3 regions of the Neobacillus sp. GCM10023253 genome follow, and region 2 is predicted to be linked to each of the others. Evidence: riboswitches for the same ligand, from Rfam matches in the RefSeq annotation. Region 2 holds a riboswitch; each other region holds the start of a gene.
What was found. Region 2 has a riboswitch for glycine ahead of gcvT (glycine cleavage system aminomethyltransferase GcvT). Riboswitches for the same ligand answer to the same signal wherever they lie in the genome.
Positions count from the first base shown of each region.

Region 1: linked by a shared signal. The riboswitch ahead of ACFPA1_RS23850 (amino acid permease) and the one ahead of gcvT (glycine cleavage system aminomethyltransferase GcvT) in region 2 are both predicted to bind glycine.
Region 3: linked by a shared signal. The riboswitch ahead of glyA (serine hydroxymethyltransferase) and the one ahead of gcvT (glycine cleavage system aminomethyltransferase GcvT) in region 2 are both predicted to bind glycine.

Region 1 is NZ_JBHSHV010000027.1:54,742-57,016, reverse strand. Features, by position in the region: gene ACFPA1_RS23850 (amino acid permease) at 1-1,222, opposite strand, end outside; glycine riboswitch at 1,352-1,430, opposite strand; gene pruA (L-glutamate gamma-semialdehyde dehydrogenase) at 1,729-2,275, shown strand, end outside.
Region 2 is NZ_JBHSHV010000012.1:302,381-304,655, reverse strand. Features, by position in the region: gene ACFPA1_RS15590 (DEAD/DEAH box helicase) at 1-805, opposite strand, end outside; glycine riboswitch at 965-1,054, shown strand; gene gcvT (glycine cleavage system aminomethyltransferase GcvT) at 1,286-2,275, shown strand, end outside.
Region 3 is NZ_JBHSHV010000029.1:260,808-263,082, forward strand. Features, by position in the region: gene solA (N-methyl-L-tryptophan oxidase) at 1-725, shown strand, start outside; gene ACFPA1_RS28435 (hypothetical protein) at 790-1,203, shown strand; glycine riboswitch at 1,283-1,387, shown strand; gene glyA (serine hydroxymethyltransferase) at 1,549-2,275, shown strand, end outside.

The sequences.
Region 1 (2,275 bases), on a different contig from region 2:
AGGTTAGGACCGCATAATTAACAAATGGTGTAAATGGTGCTTTAAATTTTGATTTTGCCTGTAAGTCCGGACGAGTTTTCTTATACCTTACATGACAAATCAGAATGACGCCCCAAACCCAAATAAAACAAATGGCACTAATTGTTGTCACAATTCCAAAAGCCTGCTCCGGAATAAGTTTGCTAAGGAGCGCTCCCCCTGTCAGGACAAGAGTCGAAATCAATAACGCATTACTTGGCACATGATTTTTATTCAGTCTCGCAAAATTGGTTGGTCCCTGGCTATTACTGCTTAAATTATATAAAATCCGGCTTGTTGAAAACATCCCACTGTTACAAGCAGAAGCGGCTGAAGTTAGAACGACAAAATTAATAATTCCTGCGGCAATCGGAATCCCGACTAAACTAAACGTTTTGACAAACGGACTTTCAGCTGCATTCAGTTCCGTCCATGGATTAATACATAGAAGAACGATCAATGCGCCAACGTAGAAAAATAAAATCCGTAAAGGAATTTTATTAATGGCCGATGGGATATTTTTTTCCGGATTGGCTGTTTCCGCTGCCGATACACCCACTAATTCCACACCAACGAATGCAAAAACGACCATTTGGAATGAAAGCAAGAAGCCTGTTATTCCATTTGGAAAAAGGCCGCCATGTTCCCAAAGATTTTTAATAGAGACTGCCCCTGCATCTGTCTTGAATCCCATCACTAGTAAAATGACCCCAATTCCGATTAAGGCGAGAATGGTAATGACCTTTATTAGAGCAAACCAGAACTCCAATTCTCCAAAAAGCTTTACCGTTAATAGATTGAGGCCCAATAAGACGACCAAACAGACAATTGCAGGTATCCACTGTGGGATATCAAACCAATATCGTACATATACACCAACAGCAATCACATCAGCCATAGCAGTCATAATCCAGCAAAACCAATAGGTCCATCCCGTTACAAACGCGGCTCGCGGTCCAAGATAATCTTCGGCAATGTCAGTAAAAGACTGATAGCCCGCCTTAGACAGCAGGAGTTCCCCCAGCGCCCTCATCACAAAGAAACAGGCAATACCTACGATCAAATAAGCAAAGATGATAGATGGGCCAGCCAGTTGGATGGCTTTACCCGACCCCAGGAATAATCCGGTACCAATGGTGCCGCCAATTGCGATAAGTTGAACGTGCCGATTTGCTAAATTCCTCTTTAATTCTTGCTGTGCCAACCTTGACTCCCCCTTAAAGTTTAAAAAACCCAATAAAAAAAGAGATTGGATGTCCTCCAATCTCACGGTCATAAGAATAACAAATAATACTTATTAAGCTGACAATTGTCAGCATGACAAATATATATTCAGTACTCTTCTGTCCTTTTGCCTGAGATTGTGAACCCTTCGGCGCCGCGGAATCCGCGGTCTCTCCAGAAGCTGCTCCTGCTATAGTGTGATCCATAGCAATCATAGCTTGCTAATTATTAAGTTTTTCAGATAATATTGTTGAATAATTTTTAATTTTAGTAGTATTAAATTACTTTGTCAACAATAACTGACTCTTTTATATTTTATTGAATCTCTGGAATTAATTTAAACCCCAGAGATAAGAATTTGAATTCGCTTTCATTAAGTTGTAATAGAAAGCCAAAGAACAGAAAAAGTATGTTATAATAATTGTCGAAATAAGTAGCTTTGTCTATAAAGGAACAGAATATATAAACGGGAAGGAACGTGAAAGAATGAGTAACGGAATTTTCAAAATCCCAACACCTGCAAATGAACCTGGCAATACTTATGCTCCAGGTACAAAAGAACGGGAAACATTAAAAGCAGAATTAACACGCCAATCTGGTATCGTAATCGATATCCCTGTGATTATTAATGGCGAAAATATAAAGACAGATACAGTGAAGCAAGTAGTTATGCCACATGATCATCAACATGTTTTAGCAAACTATTCGCAAGCCGGAGAAAAAGAGCTGCGTGATGCTGTTGAAGCGGCGATGGCTGCCAAAGAAGCATGGGCAAATATGGCCTGGGAACACCGCGCCGCTATTTTCTTAAAAGCTGCTGATTTAATCTCTGGTCCATACCGTGATGTCATGAATGCTGCGACCATGTTAGGACAGTCCAAAACAGCTGTTCAAGCTGAAATTGATTCAGCCCAAGAATTAATAGACTTCTTACGTTTTGGCGTTGATTATGCAAATCAGGTTTATCAAATTCAGCCAAGCAGCATGAAGAATGTATGGAATCGTACAGATTACCGTCCATTAGACGGGTTTG
Region 2 (2,275 bases):
ATTCGATCCCTGTATCGGCACGGCGGTTACGGATCATGACTTTATTGACTAGCTCTTTTAGATGCTGGTCATCATTTAAGGAACGGGAATCACGTTTATATTTTTCGTAAAAGACAGTTTCATTCCCTAAGTGACCAGGCTTTAATAGGGATACGAGGTTAAAAATCTCCTCAATCCTGTTTTGAATCGGTGTTGCCGTCAGCAATAAACAAAACTTCTTTTTTAAGTTTTGAACAAATTCGTAGTTTTTGGTTTTATTATTTTTTAATTTATGGGCTTCATCGATAATGATGAGGTCATAGTCTTGCTTGTAAATGATCTCCCGATGCGGATTTCGTTTCGCCGTATCGATGGAGGAAACAACGACATCACATTGTTCCCAAACATAGCTTTTTCTTTGAGTGACAGCTGGTATATAAAATTTGCTATTTAATTCCTGTGCCCACTGGGTGACTAAGGAGGCGGGAACAAGAATTAACACTTTTTTCACTAATCCGCGAATCATGTATTCTTTTAAAATTAACCCTGCCTCGATAGTCTTTCCGAGACCCACTTCATCCGCAAGGATGGCCTTTCCGTTCATGTTTTCAACCACCTGCTTGGCTGTTTCAAGCTGATGAGGGAGAGGCGTCAAATTTGGCAGATGCTTTGGGGCCTGCAGGCCTTCGAATTCCGGGACCACCAAGTGTTTTTCAATATCGATGGCCAATTTAAAAAGCTCCCAATTCCCCCAAGGTCCATCATGATCAATTTTATGTAAAAAATCATCCTGCCAGGAGGAATCAAATTCCATTTCGACATTCATCCGTTTCAGCTCCTTTTTTCGATAAATTGTTATTGCCCGATATGTTGTTTTAATGGTAGGATGATAATAGCTTTGAAAGTTTCAAATATTTAAATAAGGTAATCTATTTTTTAAGTATAATTAGTATAACCAAATTGGAAAAAAATATTATAAGTGCGAATGAAAACAAGGGGAGAGACTACTTTTTGTAGCGCCGAAGGAGCAAGCAGCTTATGTGAATCTCTCAGGCAAAAGAACTCTTGTTGGACGCAGCTCTGGAGAGTGCTGGATGATACCAGCCACCAAAGGGGACAGCCGATTTAGGTAAACTTTCAGGTGCAAGGACAGAGACCTTCTTTATTGGTAAAGGGAGGTTTCTGTCCTTTTTTGCACCTTTTTGTTGTTTTTAGGAAAACGGCAAGGAGTTTTCCTATTTTTGTTAATTGGCAATAATTCATTTTTACAAATAATGAACATGTAGTAAATGAAGGGGGATTTATGATGACGGAATTAAAACGCACTCCGCTGTTTGAAGTTTACAAGGAATACGGCGGAAAAACCATCGATTTTGGCGGCTGGGAGTTGCCTGTCCAGTTTTCAAGCATCAAGGATGAGCATGAAGCTGTCCGCACGAAAGCCGGTTTATTCGATGTATCCCATATGGGCGAAGTTGAAGTAAAGGGCCCAGACAGCCTCAACTATTTACAAAAATTGATGACAAATGACATTTCAAAAGTGAAAGACGGCGGGGCACAATATACTGCGATGTGCTATGAAAACGGTGGAACTATTGACGACCTGCTTGTTTACAAGGTTGAAGACAATCATTATTTGCTTGTTGTCAACGCATCGAATATTGAAAAGGACTACAACTGGCTGGAGAAGCATCTTGAAGGCGATGTAACAATCGAAAACTTGTCTGAAACAATGGCGCAGCTTGCGCTTCAAGGCCCTCTTGCTGAAAAGGTATTACAGAAGCTTGCTTCAGAGACGGATTTAAGTCAAATCGGCTTTTTCAAATTCCAGCAGGAAGTTGTTTTAAATGGGAAAAAAGCACTTGTATCTAGAACTGGTTATACAGGGGAAGACGGCTTTGAAGTATATTGTGATGCCGGTGATGTCGTCGAACTCTGGACAGCCATTCTTGAAGCCGGAAAAGACGAGGGAGTTATTCCTTGCGGCCTCGGTGCACGCGACACACTTCGTTTTGAAGCAAACTTAGCGCTTTACGGCCAGGAATTATCACCGGAAATTTCCCCGCTTGAGGCAGGAATTGGCTTTGCAGTGAAATTGAATAAAGAGGCTGATTTTATTGGAAAAGAAGCTCTCGTGAAACAAAAGGAAGCAGGTTTGTCCCGGAAGCTTGTTGGGGTTGAGATGGTTGACCGGGGAATTCCGCGACACGGCTATCCAGTTTACAAAGGGGAAGCGCTAATTGGTGAAGTTACCACCGGTACACAGTCCCCAACCTTAAAGAAAAACATCGGTCTT
Region 3 (2,275 bases), on a different contig from region 2:
TCTTATTCAGTGAAAATTGCATTCGCGCCTATCGCGAGCTAGCCGAAGCAAATGGTGCAAAAGTGTTAACACATACAAGGGTTGAGGATTTTGAGATTTCCGAGGACTCTGTCAAAATCCAAACTGAATTTGGTTCCTTTACCGGCAGTAAGTTGATTTTGAGCATGGGGGCTTGGAACAGCAAACTTCTATCAAAATTAAATATTGATATTCCGTTACAGCCTTACCGCCAAGTTGTTGGGTTCTTCGAATGCGAAGAATCACAGTATAGCAATACCCATGGTTTCCCGGCCTTCATGGTTGAAGTACCGACAGGCATCTATTACGGGTTCCCAAGCTTCAGCGGCTGCGGTTTGAAAATAGGATACCATACTTTCGGTCAAGAAATCGACCCGGATACAATTAATCGTGAATTTGGTATCTATACGGAGGATGAAGGAAATATTCGCAGATTCCTAGAAGAATACATGCCGGGTGCTACTGGAACTCTTAAAAGAGGGGCAGTTTGCATGTACACAAAAACACCTGATGAGCATTTTGTGATTGATTTGCATCCACAGTACTCCAATGTGGCAATCGCAGCAGGCTTCTCCGGCCATGGATTTAAATTCTCAAGTGTTGTTGGTGAAACGCTAAGCCAACTAGTGACAACTGGCAAAACCGAACATGATATTTCTCTTTTCTCTATCAATCGCCCTGCTTTAAAACAGAAAGCAAAGATCTAATAGATTATTAAATTGCCATTATCCTAGAACGATAAAAAAAAATAATAAATTTAGAGGTGCAAAAATGAGCGAAAAAACATTAACACAAGGCCAATTAACTTATTTAGATGCAAAACCGGGCATTCAATTAATTAAAGCAGGAACCTATAAATTAAATGAATTAAGCATATTGCGGGGAACACCTGAGTTAAAGGGGCAAATCCTTGATGTGCCGATTACAGATAAAAAACAAGTATTAACAATGGGTTACTATGCACTCCAGCCTTCGGTTGATTATTCTGCAGAATTTACGTTTATCGAAATTAAAGTTGTGACCAAAGGTAAAATGGTTGTCCGCGATGTAGAAGGAAACAAATATGTGGCAGAAGTAGGGGACGTATTAGTCTTCTCCCCTAATACAACTGTTATTTTCGATGGTGAAAGTGATGGCGAAGTGGTTTACTTCAAAAATGTAGAGGCAAATCCTACTTATTTGTAATAACCAAACTTATTTAAAAAGGCATTGACAATTACAAACAGAATGATTATTCTGAAAATAATAAAATTGAATAGAGCGGATGATTGTTGTGGGAGAGTGTAATATCTACATCTACCACCGAAGGAGCAAGTTCCAAAAAAACCCTTGGAACCAATCTCTCAGGTAAAAGAACCATAACAGGACGCACCTCTGGAGAGCGTATTTGAAAATGCCACCAAAGGAGAAAGCTCCAAATGTTGGAGTTTAACTCTCAGGTAAAAGGACAGAGAAGGGATGATTTTACACCCCTTTTCTGTCCTTTTTTGTTTTTTTTAAAGCAATTATGGAAAAATGGAGGAATGATCAATGAGTTTACAACAAAACGATTCAACAATTTTTGAGGCAATTGAAAGTGAGAAAAACCGCCAGCTTCATACGTTGGAATTAATTGCATCCGAAAACTTTGTCAGCCCGGATGTTTTGGAAGCAATGGGAAGTGTGATGACGAATAAGTATGCCGAGGGTTATCCAGGTAAGCGCTATTATGGCGGCTGTGAATTTGTGGATGTCGCAGAACAGGCAGCGATTGAAAGGCTGACCAAATTATTTGGCGCCAAATTTGCCAATGTCCAGCCACATTCCGGTGCACAGGCCAATACTGCTGTATTTTTCGCCCTGCTTCAACCAGGCGATAAGATTATGGGGATGAATTTATCGCACGGCGGCCATTTAACTCACGGCAGTCCGGTAGCAATGTCAGGAAAATGGTTCGATGTTGTTTCTTATGGGGTAAGAGAAGACAATCACCTGATTGATTACGATGAGCTGGAAGAAGTTGCGAAAAGAGAACAACCAAAATTAATTATCGCCGGTACAAGCGCCTATCCGAGAGTGATTGATTTTGCGAGATTTAGACAAATCGCCGATCAGGTTGGCGCAAAACTGATGGTTGATATGGCACATATTGCCGGACTTGTTGCTGCAGGTCTCCATCCTTCTCCGGTTCCATATGCGGATGTTGTGACCAGCACCACTCATAAAACATTGCGCGGCCCACGAGGCGGAGTGATTTTAACAAACGATGAAGAAATAA